Regions from separate parts of the Brevibacillus sp. NPDC058079 genome, predicted to be linked through region 1. Evidence: riboswitches for the same ligand, from Rfam matches in the RefSeq annotation. Region 1 holds a riboswitch; each other region holds the start of a gene.

The links. Region 1 has a riboswitch for S-adenosylmethionine ahead of mtnK (S-methyl-5-thioribose kinase). Riboswitches for the same ligand answer to the same signal wherever they lie in the genome.
Region 2: another riboswitch for S-adenosylmethionine. It lies ahead of ACFVS2_RS24215 (MetQ/NlpA family ABC transporter substrate-binding protein); the one in region 1 lies ahead of mtnK (S-methyl-5-thioribose kinase).
Region 3: another riboswitch for S-adenosylmethionine. It lies ahead of metK (methionine adenosyltransferase); the one in region 1 lies ahead of mtnK (S-methyl-5-thioribose kinase).
Region 4: another riboswitch for S-adenosylmethionine. It lies ahead of ACFVS2_RS17730 (pyridoxal phosphate-dependent aminotransferase); the one in region 1 lies ahead of mtnK (S-methyl-5-thioribose kinase).

The regions. Positions count from the first base shown of each region.
Region 1 is NZ_JBHVSO010000004.1:284,518-288,730, forward strand. Features, by position in the region: gene mtnA (S-methyl-5-thioribose-1-phosphate isomerase) at 1-869, opposite strand, end outside; gene mtnK (S-methyl-5-thioribose kinase) at 866-2,095, opposite strand; SAM riboswitch class I at 2,230-2,375, opposite strand; gene ACFVS2_RS14600 (anti-sigma factor) at 2,472-3,662, opposite strand; gene ACFVS2_RS14605 (sigma-70 family RNA polymerase sigma factor) at 3,662-4,177, opposite strand.
Region 2 is NZ_JBHVSO010000009.1:81,011-85,223, forward strand. Features, by position in the region: gene ACFVS2_RS24205 (methionine ABC transporter permease) at 1-106, opposite strand, end outside; gene ACFVS2_RS24210 (methionine ABC transporter ATP-binding protein) at 106-1,143, opposite strand; gene ACFVS2_RS24215 (MetQ/NlpA family ABC transporter substrate-binding protein) at 1,186-2,016, opposite strand; SAM riboswitch class I at 2,118-2,220, opposite strand; gene ACFVS2_RS24220 (DUF2294 domain-containing protein) at 2,441-2,797, shown strand; gene ACFVS2_RS24225 (ABC transporter substrate-binding protein) at 2,995-4,068, shown strand.
Region 3 is NZ_JBHVSO010000017.1:5,160-9,372, reverse strand. Features, by position in the region: gene ACFVS2_RS30725 (polysaccharide deacetylase family protein) at 1-527, opposite strand, end outside; gene metK (methionine adenosyltransferase) at 679-1,884, opposite strand; SAM riboswitch class I at 2,018-2,119, opposite strand; gene ACFVS2_RS30715 (S8 family peptidase) at 2,181-4,213, opposite strand, start outside.
Region 4 is NZ_JBHVSO010000005.1:400,827-405,039, forward strand. Features, by position in the region: gene ACFVS2_RS17715 (methylated-DNA--[protein]-cysteine S-methyltransferase) at 1-524, opposite strand, end outside; gene moaC (cyclic pyranopterin monophosphate synthase MoaC) at 697-1,179, shown strand; gene ACFVS2_RS17725 (MFS transporter) at 1,183-2,436, shown strand; SAM riboswitch class I at 2,497-2,611, shown strand; gene ACFVS2_RS17730 (pyridoxal phosphate-dependent aminotransferase) at 2,695-3,876, shown strand; gene ACFVS2_RS17735 (hypothetical protein) at 4,028-4,213, shown strand, end outside.

The DNA of each region.
Region 1 (4,213 bases):
ATCGGAATATCTGCGCCTGTCGGTGTCTCCAGATCAACAGAGGACAAGGGGGCTGCCACGTAAAAAGGAATGCCGTGAGCTTTTGCCAATACCGCTACCCCATACGTACCGATTTTGTTGGCGACATCGCCATTCGCTGCTACGCGGTCTGTACCCACGATGACAGCCTCTACTTTGCCTTGGGACATAACCATCGCCGCCATGTTGTCGCAGATGAGCGTCACATCAATTCCAGCTTGCTGCAATTCGAATGCAGTAAGACGAGCGCCTTGCAGGACAGGACGGGTTTCGTCTGCGTACACCTTCAGATTCCAACCGCGTTCCTTTGCCAAATAAAATGGAGCGGTAGCCGTACCGTACGCTGCTGTAGCCAATGCCCCTGGATTACAGTGCGTGAGAATTCCCATACCGTCATGCAACAGAGTGAGCAAATGCTCTCCGATGGTCCGGCATACTTCAGCATCTTCCTTTTGAATCGTCAGTGCTTCATCGAGCACTGCTGCCTTCCATTCGGCAATCGAAGCTCCGCTTTCTGTTTCAACACGAGCTTTGATTCGATCCAACGCCCAGAACAGATTCACGGCTGTCGGACGGGAAGAGCCCAGATAGTCTGCCTGCTGGTTCAGTTCCTGCCAAAACTCGTCGTAGTTACTCGCTTCACTGCCACGAATGCCCAGGTAGAGCCCGTAAGCTGCTGCCATGCCAATCGCCGGTGCGCCACGCACTTCCAAGCGACGAATGGAACCCCATACTTGCTCGGAGGTAGTCAAGTTCAAATAGATTGTTTCTACTGGCAAACGCGTCTGGTCAAGCAAGACCAGTGCGTCATTCTCCCACTTAACAGGTGCCAATTGGGTGCTGGTTGTCATACTGTCGTTGCCTCCTGATAGTAACGTTCGGTCACAGTGCGTACGATGTCCGTGATATCTGTCGATTCGTCTATGCCGCCGCGACCGAGAATCAGCGCTTCTCCAATCGAGAGGGCCAGACGCTCTGCTTCTGCGCGAGTCTGGTCATCTTCAATGGCATTCAGGTCCGCTACGCCTGCCAAGCCGATGACACGGCGCAAGATTTTGCATCCGGCATAGCCTGCTGTATCCTGAATCAAGCGCTTCACGTAGCTTTGCCACAGCCCTTCGACATGGGCGCTGCGCTCTTTGGCGTGCTTGTGCCAGAGCTGAACGAATTGCGAAACGAATTCATTCCAGACATCCTCGACCGTTTCCAGTAAGTATTCGCGGTACGCTTCCCGTTCTCCTTGATCTTTTTGCAAACCGTGTTGTCCTGCGTAGTTGAGCAATAGATTGGCAATGACTGCCCCTATGTCAAAACCGATTGGGCCGTAGTAAGCGAACTCTGGATCGATTGCTTTCAGGCTGTTTTCCGTGATAAAAATACTTCCGGTATGCAGGTCACCATGTAGCAGCGCTTCTGAGCGAGTAAGGAAATCGTATTTCAGCTTGGCGATTTCCAGCTTCAGCGGCCTGTTGTTCCAAATCGCCTCGACTTCCCGGCGAATCAACGGGTTGAAGTCGTTGGTAGGCGCATTTTCATACGGATCGGTAAAGACGAGGTCTTCTGTGATTTTGCATAATTCTGGATTTATGAATGTTCCGACTAGCGCTTTTTTATCGTACGGATGAGCACCCAGATCGGATGTGAAGAACAATGTTTGCGCGAGAAAACGACCAATTTGCTTCGCGAATAGCGGGTACCGCTTTCCTTCGATCAGACCTTTGCGCATGATGATATGGTCCCCGACGTTTTCCATGACAGTCAACGCAAGCTCCCCGTCGAAATGATACACCTGCGGCACCAGGTCCGGAACGTATTTGTGCTGAATGCGGAGTGCCTCGCTCTCGATGCGAGCCCGATCAATCGTAAGCGGCCAAGATTCTCCCACGACGCGGGCAAAAGGCAGCGCTTGCTTGACAATGACACTCTTACCGGATGCTGGCTCCTGAATGTCAAAAACCAGATTGAGGTTGCCATCCCCGATTTCGCGGCTGATCAGCTCTGCTCCTTCGCTAAAAAGACCCGGTATTCCTTTTACGTACTCCACTGCTTCCTGTTCAGTCAATGCGCGATATGCCATGATTCCAAAACTCCCCTCTACGTATTTTTTCTCTATCTCTATTTGTTTTGTTTGAGTACCTGGAGCAATAAAAAGACCTCTTTTCCCGAAGAAAAGAGGTCGTGTCGTCACGTGTAAGAACCGTGTTGATGTCCCCCTTATCTTCCAGACTACTTTTGTTTCTGCAGGAATTAGCACCGTGCATGTCGCCTGTCAATCAGTCGCTTTCTCGCGTCTGAATGGCGTCATGTCGGTTGCCGGGTATCATCGGGCCAGTCCCTCCACCTTCTCTGGATAAGGTATCCAAAACGTATTCGGTTTTTGATTTAGTTTGAATCATACAACCAACGCTTCCACGATGTCAACACCCTTTTGTGCAAAAATTCGCACCTTGCTTTTAGTAGCTGTATTGTGTTCCCGATGATGCTGGTCGCTCCCAATTCCACCAGTCTACCTTGCCTAGAAACGCTGCTGTTATTGACTTTTCGGCCTTGAGCTTCAGTAGTTCTTTCGTAGGTCCGGTCAAGACGGCACCGTAGATTCGCACTCCGTTTTGTTGCATGTAGTTGTATCGTTCTGCTATCTGAGGGTCGCTACCAAATACCAAGGCTTTGCCAATATCGCGAGTCAGACCTTCTTGCTCAGATAAGTACTTCATTTCGTTCAGATAGGTCGCCATTCTTCTTGCCCCTTCCCCATTTACCCGGATGGGCGCACCTCCGTAATCGAGTTCTCTCTGAGCAAATCCCCATACGTCCCCGGCACCAAGCAACAGATAGGGTACATCACTCTCTGCTTGCTTGAGCTCCACCCCTGTATCTACCGCAAACCAAACTGTATCTTGTCCTGAAGAGGTAACATGGCGGGAAATCAGTGCATAATACTCCTCGTACGTCAGAAAGTGGTCAAAAGATATTGCAAGCTGCGAAACGGTTCCCTCAGGCAGCTTCTCCATTGTCGTCCAGGCAGGTGAAGTGAGAGACATGGTATCCTCCGTTTCTCCCTCTGTCGGATAACGGAAAAACAGCTTTTGCTCCCTGACCCCGTTCGTCCATTGCGGCTTCGCATTCACGTTCCTTAGCACATTCGTACTCTCAAAACGGCCCGCGTTCTTTTCTTCTCCCCCAACCCGCTCGCGTAGTTCCATGCTGATGTTTCCGTACAGCAATCCGACCTGTGAACCACTACTCCCCACGCTCACACCTGGCTGGGTGAAATTGACCATCGACTTCGCAACGCGGAACAGATCTTCATGCATCAGTGACCCAACCCAGCCATTCAGAATCAGCAATACAACTCCAGCCAAAAAGGGTAGCACTATAGTGAATCCAGCGGTGGACAACCGATTTTTCCATTTCCCCCGGCGAACAATGGCGCGCTGTTTTTCGGCCGACAGCGTTTCAGGCTGTTTTGTTTTCGAGTTGTCCTCTCCCATTTCTTCCCCCAGTAAAAGCCTCTCCAACCGCTGTGCGTATTCCTCGTCAGCGGCTATTTCCTCTTCGAATCGTTTTACCTCTTCCCCCGACATATCGCCACGCAAATAAGCCAGCAGCTTTTGTTCGCGATTGTTGCCATCTTGCTCCCTCATTACCTTTCCTCCCTCCACAACTGCCGCATCTTTTGTCGCCCCCGAAACAAGGAACGCTTGACGTCTGCCAGCTCGATCCCGAGTACCTCTGCCATTTCCGCGTAGGAAAACTGCATGGTAGACAACAAAATGACCTGTCTCTGCTTTTCCGGAAGTTGCTCCAAATAGTCATAGGCCACTTCCCACAGCTCCTTGTTCACGACATGCTCTGCCGGATCAACCGCCGAATGATCACGTCGCTCTGGCAGGGCTTCCACATATGCAAACCGTTGTTTCGTCTTCTTGCGATAGCCGTCCACGAAAGCGTGATAGGCCACCTTGAATAGCCAAGGCCGTACTTTTTCCCCACGGTAGTCGTCCAAGGAAGAGAAGGCGCGACAAAAGGTTTCCTGTGTCAAATCCTCTGCCAGCCTCTCATCTCGTGTCAGCCGGAAAAGATAGCGGTAAATATCGTTTACATGCAGCTGGTACACATCCTCCAGACCTACTTTCCCAAGCCGTTCACACCCCTTCATCCCTTACCACGAAGGAATTGTCAAAAAGTTTCACCT
Region 2 (4,213 bases), on a different contig from region 1:
GCGGAATCCCGATCAACGTCGCAATGAACAGCGAAATTCCAACCATGATGACAGTCTCTTGCAGAGATTGCCCGAATACCGGAATCATATCAATCAAACGCTCCATTAGCTCCGCACCTCCTCTGGTGACACAATATCTACGCGGTAGACGGATTCGCGCAAGTAGCGAATGCCATCTTGAATGTCTTGTTCTTCGCCGGATATGTGCAAAAGCAGAATGCCGAGCGCTGTTCCTTTTATGGTCGTAATCGAGCCATACAACAGATTGGTGCTAATCGGAAAACGTGCAGATAGTGTTCCTAGAACAGGATCGAGAGCAGCATCCCCGCGAAAGGCAACGCGAACAATTTTGGAAACGGGTCCGGTTTCTTTTATTTTGGACAAAATCTCCTGTGGTACCTGATCGTCGAAAACCGTTTTGATAAAATTACGGGTCGTTTGCTCTTGCGGATTGCTGAAAACATCCAGAACAGAGCCTTGCTCGATGACGACACCGTTTTCCATGATGGCTACCTGATCGCAGATTTTTTTGATGACCTGCATCTCATGCGTAATCAGCACGATGGTCAGGTTAAACTTTCGATTGATGTCGAGCAACAGCTCCAGGATCGATTCGGTCGTCTGCGGGTCGAGAGCGGAAGTCGCTTCGTCACAGAGCAGGATTTCCGGATCAGTCGCAAGCGCACGAGCGATGCCCACCCGTTGCTTTTGTCCACCGGATAGCTGAGAAGGATAAGCGTTTGCTTTATCAGACAAGCCAACCAAGCCGAGAAGGTCTTCTACCTTGCGCTTAATGACATCTTTAGGGACGCGATTCATCCGCAAGATTTCCGCCACATTGTCAAAGACATTATAGGAAGAGAGCAGGTTGAAGTGTTGAAAAATTATCCCGATCTTTTTGCGAGCTTGCCGCAGCTCTTTTTCCTTGAGGGTCAGCATGTTCTGGCCATTGACGATCACAGAACCGCTAGTCGGCTTCTCCAACAGGTTGATGGTACGGAGCAGGGTGCTTTTCCCCGCTCCGCTAAAGCCGATAACCCCGTAGATTTGCCCTTTTTCCACCTGCAGGGATACGCCCTTCAATGCTTCTACCTGCTTGTTTCCTACTTGATACGACTTATGAATATCGGTTAGCTGTATCATAACGAGTTCTCCTTGTTGTTCTTGATGTTCCTGGCTTCGATCTTACCAGGACGGCAGTACAGCTCCTTCAAAACGTTCGTCGATGAATTTTTTCACTTCTTCCGAGCGGTAGATGTCCACCAGCTTTTTGACAGCGGGGTTGTCTTTGTTGGTTTCGTTGACTGCCAAAATGTTTACATATGGAGAGTCAGCTGTCTCAGCGAAGATCGCATCTTTTTGCGGGGAGTAGCCAGCTTCCATTGCGAAGTTCGTATTAATCGAAGCGACCTCTACGTTGCTCAGCGAGCGCGCCAGGAAAGCAGCCTCCAGCTCTTTGAATTGCAAATTTTTTGGATTTTCTACGATGTCCAGTGGTGTTGCGTTGTCACCCACGCCATCCTTGAGCTTAATCAAGCCAGCTGCCTGATAGAGTAGCAGGGCGCGTGCTCGGTTGGTAGGGTCGTTTTGAATGCCGACAACGCCGCCAGCAGGGATGTCCTCGACTTTTTTATGCTTGGTGGAGTACAGGCCCATCGGGTACGTGACGGTTTTTCCAACCTCGACGATCTTTGTTTTGTGATCTTGATTGAACTTCGCCAAGAACGGGATGGTTTGGAAGCTGTTTACATCGAGATTTCCTTTATCGAGAGCTTGGTTCGGCTGTACGTAATCGTTGAAAACGACGACTTCGACGTCGAGCCCTTTGCCTTTGGCGACTTCTTTTACTTTGTTGAGAATCTCTTCGTGCGGGCCGCCAGTGACGCCCACCTTGAGTGAGGTTTGCTCAGCAGCAGTGCCGCCGTTAGCAGGTGCAGCTTCTTGTTTACCGCCGCAAGCCGTTACGAGCGATGCAGCGAGCAGTAGTGTAGTGAGCAGTAGACCAGTCTTTTTCATGAAAATACCCCTTTTCTCTGGATGTAAGATGGAATAGAAAAAGCCTCTTCCGACAGAAGAGGCGAAAACTGCGAGTATGTATCCACACTGCAACAATACCTCTCTTATCTGTCGGAATAAATTCCGCTGGATTTGGCACCGTATCGTTTGCGATAGGTTGCCGAGGTGTCATAGGGCCAGTCCCTCAACCTCTCTTCATAAGAGAATGTGCTATGAAATTATCATTCCAAACATTGTTGTTAATTCTTATTTGGATAGTTGGATTATAACGACTGATTTTTTAGGTGTCAACTGTTTTTGCAAACGAATGACTTGGTGGAAAAATGTGAAATTGATCTAAATACGAATATTCTATTGAAGAATCGGAAAATCATTTGTATAATGAGAGCGAATGAACCCGATACCAGCTATCGCAGGTGATGACATGACTCTAGTGGACTCCAATGAAACCAGAAAAAAGCTGTCTGCCATCTATAATGAGATAGCAAAAGAGTTGTTCGGATTTGGAACGACATTGCTCCGAGTCACGATTGAAAATCAGATGATTACGTTCCAAGCCAAGCATCGCCGCTCTCCGCGCTCAGAAGCGTTAGAAGGAGAAGCACCGGCCCTCAAGCTCGAAGTCGATTTTCGGATGTCCCTTCTTTATAAGAAGAAACTGCGAGAGCGACTGGAAGTAGAGATGGGGTTGCCGTTGGAAGCTGTGCTACGGGACTATGATGCGCCTACGCAGTGGGCGATCACGAATGTTATTTTAGCTGAATCAGAACTGAATACCTGACGCAATCGTTCGGATTTTCTCTTTTGATCTATCTTAAGAGGAGACCGTAGACTTTGCGTAAAAACGGGTGTCACTTCTCTTTGTTTACGAAGAAAAGTGCTCTTGTTTAGAATGATACGTTCTAATCAAGGGTACTTTTCTTTTTATTGTATCACCATATTTTGTCATCAAATGAACCCAACTGGAGGAGAATTACGATGAAAAAATTACTTGCTGGAATTCTGTCTTTTTCTATGATGTCACTGGCTCTCGCTGGCTGTGGCAGCAATGATCAACCACAAGCGGGAGGAGCTGGCGGTGAAGCCAAGGGTGAGCCACAAAAGCTGGTCATTTCCACATGGGGCTTTTCCGAAGACTTTTTCCGCAAAGAAGTATATGAGCCGTTTGAAAAAGAACATAACGTGAAAATCGTGCTGGAAATCGGGAACAACGCAGAACGACTGAACAAAATTCGCCAAGGAAGCTCCGATGTAGACTTGATCTACCTCTCTGACTACTATGCACAGCAAGGGATTGAGAGTGGCGCATTTGAAAAAATCGACCGCAGCCGCATCCCGAACCTGGATCAAATCTACGACATCGCCAAAGCACCACTGGGCGAGGAGTACGGTCCAGCTTACACAATTGGCCAATTCGGGATTGCCTACAATCCAAAGCTTGTGAAAACAGAGATCAAGGATTGGAAAGACCTGTGGAACCCAGAGCTGACGGGCAAGTTGACACTGCCAAGCATTACGTCCACAACTGGCCCGATGGTTCTCGACAGTGCTTCTGCGGTCGCGGGCAGCAAGGAATTTAACGAGGATCAAGCCTTTGCGAAAATGAAAGAAGTCAACCAAAATGTAGTGAAATTCTACGATAAGACTTCCGAATACGTGAACATGTTTGGTCAAGAAGAAATCGGCGTAGGACCGATCATGGAAATGTACTTCAAAGACATCAAAGCCGCTGTTCCAGAAGCTGTTTTCGTACAACCTGCAAGCGGCGGATATGCGGTCATGAATACGGTTAACATCGTAAAAGGCTCGAAAAACAAAGCGCTGGCTGAAGACTTCATCAACTACCAGCTGAGCAAGGAAGTTCAGGAAAAAACAGCAAAAGCAAAAATCGATTCCCCTGTAAATAAGTCTGTTCAACTGACAGAAGAAGAAGCAAAAGGCGTAACGTACGGGGAAGAAACCGTAAGCAAGCTGAAAATGCTGGACATGAAATTCGTTAACGAGCACTCTAAAGCATGGATTGACCGTTGGAATCGTGAAATCACGCAATAACGAACGATAGAAAACAAAGGGCGAGGGTATAGACAATTTCGGATATACCCTCGTTTTTCAACGTATAGGAAATTATAAAATAAATTCCGGAGCGCATGAAAACATTCCGCTAAAACGCGGTCGCTCCACGTTGAATTGGCCTCGA
Region 3 (4,213 bases), on a different contig from region 1:
CGATCAGCTACATCTCTTAAGCGCCCCGCAATCGCGAAGTTCACTGAAGGGTAGCCGTATGTACGTAAGATCGGAAATGCTTCTTTGTAATAACTCTCATACCCATCGTCGAACGTAATCAAAACAGCATTCTCAGTCGGTAAGGTACCCGTCTCCATAAATCGCAGGAACTCATCCAACGATATCGGATTCAGGTCGTTATCATGCAAAAATTTCATGTGTCGGGCAAATTGATCAGGAGCTATGACATACCGCTGATTCGATTGATCCGTGACATGATGGTACGTCAAAACCACAACCTGATTGTTATACCACTTTTTCGTTTGAACCGCTGCTTCTTCAATTGGTGTGACGTTTGGCTCAGCATTTTTTGTCTCACTTATGCTTATAGACGTATCCACTTGGGGAAAAGGTTGCACTTCTTGTTTATTCTTTTTTTCCAGAAAAGATTCGCCTAACAACCCAATAGCCACTGCAAAAAACAAAAAAGTAAGAAACACGATCAGGAAGAGCCTTCTGTTCGGCAAAAAAACCCCTCCTCTACTTCCTCACTAGGAGATTCGACACAGTCCTACAAATTCCTGTGCAACAATTGACCCAATAATTGGATGACTCTGCTCCTAAAAAGAAAAAGAGCCCAGTAGCAATACCAGGCTCTTTTTATGTCATTCAGCAATATTACAGTTGAGCAGCCTCTTGCTTCAGAACTTCTGCTTTGTCTGTTTGCTCCCAAGGAACATTCAGGTCATTGCGTCCAAAGTGGCCATATGCAGCTGTTTGTTTGTAGATAGGACGACGCAGGTCGAGCTGCTTGATGATACCAGCAGGACGCAGGTCGAAGTGTTTGCGAACCAATTTCACCAGAGCTTCTTCGGAAATGGTACCTGTACCGAAAGTATCTACTGCGATGGAAACTGGTTGTGCTACACCAATTGCGTAAGCAACTTGTACTTCGCATTTGTCTGCGAGACCAGCAGCCACGATGTTTTTCGCTACATAACGAGCTGCGTAAGCACCGGAACGGTCAACTTTAGTCGGATCTTTACCTGAGAACGCACCGCCGCCATGACGAGCATAACCGCCGTAAGTATCTACGATGATTTTGCGACCAGTCAAGCCAGCATCCCCTTGTGGTCCGCCAATTACGAAACGGCCAGTTGGGTTGATGAAGTATTTGGTATCAGCGTCCAACAGTTCAGCTGGAACAACTGGTTTGATTACTTGCTCAACCAGATCTTGCTTGATTTGCTCCAGAGTTGTTTCAGGAGCATGTTGAGTAGAAATAACGATTGTATCGATACGAACTGGTTTGTCGCCATCGTACTCAACGGTTACTTGTGTTTTTCCGTCAGGACGGAGGTAAGCAAGTGTTCCGTTTTTACGTACTTCAGTCAGACGACGAGCCAATTGGTGGGACATGCTGATCGGAAGCGGCATCAGCTCAGGTGTTTCATTGCAAGCAAAACCAAACATCAAACCTTGGTCACCAGCACCAATTGCTTCGATCTCAGCGTCAGTCATTTTGCCTTCGCGTGCTTCCAATGCTTGGTCTACACCAAGTGCAATGTCAGCGGACTGCTCGCCAATTGCAGTAATAACACCGCAAGTGTCAGCGTCAAAACCGAATTTCGCACGGTCATAACCGATTTCACGAATGGTTTCACGAACGAGCTTTTGGATATCCACATAAGTGTTTGTAGTGATTTCACCTGCTACGAGAACCAAACCAGTAGTTACGGAAGTTTCGCAAGCTACGCGAGCGTTTGGATCTTTGGACAGGATCGCATCCAAGATGGAGTCGGAAATTTGGTCACAAATTTTATCCGGATGTCCTTCAGTTACAGATTCGGATGTAAACAGACGACGACCTTTTTGCAAAGCCATGAGAAAATACCTCCTTTGACCTCATACAAATAGTGTGGTAGCCGAGTCAGGATTTTATCTACGTAAACGCAAATAAAAAACCTTTTCCATTTTTTAGGAGGAAAAGGTTTGAGCGTTTTTTGCTTCCTTCATCCTCTTATCGGCCAGAACAGATGTCCGTTCTGCTGGTTAGCACCGCTCTAGATCGGTTGCCGGGCTTCATAGGGCCAGTCCCTCCGCCTGCTCTGGATAAGAGTATCCATTACGGATAATAGAATAATTGTTTTTTTCAGAGATGTCAATAGGAAAATTTTTACTTATAGTTGATAGGCTTTGGAAAGTACCACCACTACCTCGGCGCGAGTTGCCCTTCCATTCGGTTTAAAGGAAGAACCGTACCCATTGACCCATTTTCTAGATGTTAAAGCCTCAATAGCAGGAGAAGCCCAGTGACTCGTTGGCACATCCTGATAATTCGATGTACCACGGTTATACATCAAGACATCACGTGCCCGCGCGATCATTACCGCCATCTCTGCACGCGATATCGGCTGATCCGGCTTCATTTCATTCTTCGGGTACCCTTTCAAAATCCCTAATTGATAGGCTACACCTAGGTTGTGATAAGCCCAGTGCCGCTTTGGCATATCCCTGAAGGTCGTTTTTCCTGTGTAGGTAGTCGCTACCTTGGAACCGGTCGCACGCATTGATTTAAGCAGCATCGTGGCAAACTCTGCACGGGTCACTGCCTGATTCGGCTTGAACGACGCATCATTAAACCCATTTACTATATCGCGAGAGCTAAGTCTGACGATCTCTGAGCGCGCCCAGTGGTCCGAAATATCGCGATAGCCCGCTATCAATTTCTGCTGTGTCACCGTGAGTCGGTACGATTCATATTTGAACGCAGTCCCGCTATTAAGGCGTACATAATATTTTCCTGGTTGCAAACGCAAACCGATAACATCGTTTCCTCGGTTAGACAGCTCCGCTACCTCATTCGTCGAAGCGATCGCATAGTTCATGTTTCGATCGCTATAGAGCGCAAAACGAAAGCCACTATCGACAGGAATGTACGGCGCTCGGAACGTCACATACGATTCACTATTCACAGTAAATTGGAACCAGTCGGAATCAGTAGCTGTCGGTATTGTGCCTGACATCACTGTTCCACCGCTTAACGGAGACGCTTTTTGATAAGTGTCATTCGGCTCATTAAAATCTTTTTTTACTGGCGTGTATCCCAGATCCAGCTGATATTCGCCATTCACCGCATTGCGATTGTACTCACTCACACGGATGTAATACTTGCCTGGTGACACTTCTTTTTGGGCGCGTTCTGTCGGATTGTCTTTCGTTCCATTATCGTAGTTAGGGTCCCATACAACCATCTTTTTTCCGAGCTCTTGTTTACCGATACTCAGCAATAGATCGAAACGCTTGTTATCAGGACTAACGGAGACATCCAAATGCCCGTATTCACGAACATAGTAGGAGAACCAATCCTGATCCCCTTCATCGTGGAAATTGCCTGTTACACTGATTTCGTTGCCTACGAGCGGCCTTGCCGTCTCTTGCGTATCGTTCGGTTCGTTACGGTCCGGATTGATGGTAAACTTACTCGTCAACACGTAGGTAAAAGCGTTGTTGACCCCTCCGTTACGCATTAACCGGATATTCATTCGTCCCGCCTTGACCGGGACAGTTATCGTATCCCCATTCCCGAAGTACTGCGTGATCGGCGGACGATTCTCTGGGTAAAAGGTAGCTGCCATCGCTGAAGAAACACCGGAAGTCACTGACGCTGAGAAGCTGACCTTCCCATCGTAAGGGATGTCCATCTTCAGCCAGTCTATCGTGTCTTTGGGCCCTAAATTTCCACGTATTTGCGATTCGATCGGAAACGCTTTGGCTGAGTACGTCTGATTATTTGGCTCTAAAAAGTCATGGGATAAGGCCGTTCGAACTGCCTTGTCGACATTTAACAACCCGTAGCCCGTTTTCCGATCCCATCCCTTTTCCCCTAAGTCCGTAGCCGTTTGAAAAAGCAATTGTCTCACATCAAATGGACTTAGTTTGGGATGACGAGCTAGTATGAGCGCTGCTGCACCCGCTACTTGTGGTGCCGCTGCTGAAGTACCGCTAAAAGAACCGTATTTTCCCCCAAGCTTGGTCGTATAAACATTGAAACCAGGCGCTACTAGGTTCAGCTCAGGTCCTGTATTGCTTTGATACAGCACTTCATTGTTACTCCTTACAGCCCCTACCGCTAACACCGTAGGATAAGCTGCGGGATAAGCCACACGGCTACTCTCATTGCCACTAGCTGCAATCAGAACAGCTCCGCTTA
Region 4 (4,213 bases), on a different contig from region 1:
CCCCGATTTGTCTTTTTCTCCAGATCAAGCAGAGTTGTCTTCATGGGCAGTCCTCCACGATAGCCAGTTAGTGATCCGTTTTTACCGACAACGCGGTGGCAGGGGACTGTAATGAGAACCGGATTGGCACCGATTGCTGCACCGACGGCACGAACAGCAGCAGGCTTTTCAATGATGTTCGCAATGTCGGTGTACGATGCCGTTTGACCGTATGGGATTTGGCACAGTGCCTCCCAGACAGCGAGCTGAAAAGGCGTTCCAGACAGGTCGCAATCCATGGAAAAATGCTCGCGCGTCCCCTGCAAATACTCCATCAGTTCTGTTGCAAAAGGCTGTAGCCATGGTTCGTCTTGCACCAGTGCACTTTGTGGATGATGCTTTTCAACCCACGCTTCCAATTCAGCAAAAGGCTGGTTGACCGAGCCGACATAACAAAGCCCGGCAGCCGTTGCAGCCAAATAAATGGTCCAATCACCATGCACAAGCATTGACCAACGTACCGTCTGATCCTTAATCGTTTCCATTTCCATACGCCTCCTTTGAGCTGTGTACGCACAGTATACCTCCAGCACCTGTTCTTCGTACGTTTTTAGGAGTGGATGAGCAAGATAACGAAACAGTGTCGTCTACATTCTCATTGCTTTTATCCAGCGGCGGGAGTAAGGTAGGAGGAGATAGAGGAGGAACGATACTAGTATGACTGATCAATTAACACATTTTAATGAACAAAATCGAGCTCGGATGGTGGACGTGTCTGAGAAGGACGTCACAAAACGGGTGGCTGTAGCCGAGAGCCAAATCAGCATGAAACCCGAAACGCTCGCCCGAATCCGTGAAGGTCGGATCGAAAAGGGCGATGTACTCGCAGTTGCGCAGGTAGCAGGTGTCATGGCTGCCAAAAAGACGTGGGAAATCATCCCGATGTGTCATCCGCTGCCATTGACTGGCATCGACATACAATTTGCTTTTGTAGATGAAACGACGCTTGCGATTACAGGAACCGTGAAGACGACAGGGAAAACTGGCGTCGAGATGGAGGCGTTGACCGCTGTCAGCATAGCGGCTTTGACCGTGTATGACATGTGCAAAGCCATGGATAAAGAAATGATAATCGGTCCAACCAGTCTGCAATCCAAAACAGGCGGAAAAAGCGGCGATTTCCATCGGGGAGAGAAGTAAGCCATGAGGCAAAAGTGGGAATCCTATCCGAGCAGCATTCGTTTATTGGCGATTGCTGCCGTCATTTTTTCTACAGGAATGGCGTGTATTTGGCCGCTTGTCACGATCTATATTCACAACCATCTCGGAAAGCCGCTGACTGTAGCCGGCTTCTTGTTGCTTTTAAATCAAGGCGCATTCTTGATCGGGAGTATTGTCGGCGGGATGATGTTTGACCGCTGGGGAAAAATGCGCACCATTATTGTCGGTTCCATCGGCGTTATTCTGATATCGATCGGCTTAGGTCTTACGCAAGATTTTACGATTTATGTTGTCTTGCTTCTATTGAATGGTCTGTTTTACGGAACACTTTCTCCTGTGATGAATGCACTGGCAGTAGTGTTATGGCCGGACGGGGGACGGAAAGGAATCAATCTGATTTATGTCACCCTCAATGTGGGGGTAGCTGCCGGTTCTGCGCTGGGCGGCTTCTTGGCAAGTGTTTCGTTTGCCTGGACGTTTTTCGGTAATGCGATCTCGCAAGTGATTGTGCTCGCCATGTTCATGCTCATTTTGCCGCGTCAGTTAAAAATGGTGGAACAACGCGAAAACTCGACGACTGGACAAAGTATGTCTGAGCAAGCAACTGGTGATGTGCTGCAACAACCACAGCAAGAGCCAAAGGTGGTATGGGGAGCATTGCTGCTATTATGTGGGGGGCTATTAATTAGCTGGATTGTCTATGTACAATGGACGACGGTGCTGTCTACCTACATGCAATCCCTGGGCATTTCACTCCGTCAATACAGTCTGTTGTGGACGCTGAACGGAGGTTTGATCCTGTTTGGTCAGCCATTGATTGCGTGGGTCATTCGACGCTTTGCCCGTACGCTAAAAGCACAAATGCTCTTGGGCGCTTATATTTTTGCCTTGTCGATGCTGATTCTGTCGCAATCAACGGTTTATGCAGGCTTTGTGGCAGGCATGTTCGTCATGACGCTAGGAGAAATGCTCGTGTGGCCAGCGGTGCCGGCAGTAGCTGCACAGTTTACGCCAGAGGGACGTGAAGGCTTCATTCAAGGTCTGATTGCAGGAACTGGATCAGCAGGGCGGATGCTCGGACCACTGCTCGGCGCCTTCATTTTCCAATCGATTCATGCGCAGGGACTATTGTTCGTGATGGCAGGCTTGTGTCTGTTGTCTGTGGCATTCTTCGCTTTCCACACCTCATTTCAAAAAAGAAGGCATCAAGTGTCGGTACAGAATCAAGCATCTTGACACGGTTTACGTGCTCAAGTAGTATGATATAGACGAAAAAACAGTATATTCCGTGTGTTTGACTTATTCAGAGAGGTGGAGGGACTGGCCCTATGAAGCCCGGCAGCGGATCTGTTCCATGTGATGGACAGATGCTGTGCCAATTCCAGCAGGATTTTTTCCTGACAGATAAGGACGTGACCAAGCTGATCTCCCCCTTTTTCTGTATGGAAAAAGGGGGTTTTACTGTATTGGGCCCAAGAAAGGAATGGAAGAAAGATGCGCATTCAACCCTCCGACATGATTGATCGACTCCCTACCCAGTTTTTTGCGACCCTGGTGGCAAAAGTAAACAAGGTCATTGCGCAAGGCCATGACGTCATTAACCTAGGGCAGGGCAATCCCGATCTGCCGACACCGCCGCACATTATTGAAGAATTACAGGCACAAGCGGCACAACCACTCCATCACAAATATCCGCCTTTTCAGGGACGCGTGGAACTGAAGCAGGCAGTGGCTCATTGGTATAAGCAAGAATTTGATGTAGACCTCGATCCGGAGGAAGAAGTAGCGATTTTGTTCGGCAGCAAAACCGGACTCGTAGAGATTTGCCAAGTACTCATGAACGCAGGCGATGTTGCACTGGTTCCGGACCCAGGCTATCCGGATTATTGGTCGGGGGTTGCAGTCGTAGACGGACGGATGGTCATGATGCCTCTGAAGGCGGAAAATGACTTTTTACCAGACTACAGCCAGCTCTCCCAAGCTGATTTGGATCGAGCGAAACTGATGTTTCTCAACTATCCGAACAATCCAACAGCAGTCAACGCACCACTCGAGTTTTATGAGGAAACGATTCGTTTTGCCCGAAAACATGAAATCGTCGTCTGCCATGACTTCGCCTACGGGGCGATCAGCTATGACGGGAAAAAGCCAGTCAGCTTCATGCAGGTTCCGGGAGCAAAAGAAGTGGGCGTAGAATTTTATACCTTGTCCAAAACGTACAACATGGCAGGCTGGCGTGTTGGTGCCATGGTAGGAAATCGCGAGCTGGTTCGTCTGATTAACCTCATTCAGGACCATTACTTCGTCAGTCTGTTCGGAGCGGTACAGATGGCGGCAGCCAAAGCGATGACGGAGTCACAGCAGTGCGTTCGCGATCTCGTCGCTGTCTACGAAAGCCGCCGCAATGCCTTGTACTCCAATCTGCATCGGATTGGCTGGCAGGCGCCACCATCTCAAGGTTCGTTTTTTGCTTGGCTTCCTGTTCCAAGTGGCTTTACTTCCGTGGAGTTCTCTGACCTGCTATTGGAAAAAGCGCATGTCGTCGTAGCGCCAGGAAATGGCTTTGGTCCGACGGGTGAGGGCTATGTGCGAGCGGCTTTGTTATCCAATGAAGATCGTCTCGCAGAAGCGGTCCAACGGATTGAGCGGTTGGGGTTGTTTACGAAAACAAAATGAAGGCAAGGGAATTCGACCACACTACCATACAAATGGAGTGTGGTTTTTTTATTCTAGAATAAAAATCATTCTCATTATTGACAGATAATGATTTTCATTATACGATGACATTGTTAATGATAATTAGTCTCAGCGAGAGCGGGAGGGTACCATGCGCTATCAGATTAACGGTTACACGGATATGTATACGGTGATCGCCAACGAGCGAAAAATCGGCGGAGCCATTGAAGCAGGCCAGATTCGCTTGCGGACGGGAGAAGTTTACGCCAATGCTGTTCTCACTCGTTTGGAAATGTCAGGTGCGCATTTTTGCTCAATCGGATTTGTAACAGAAGAA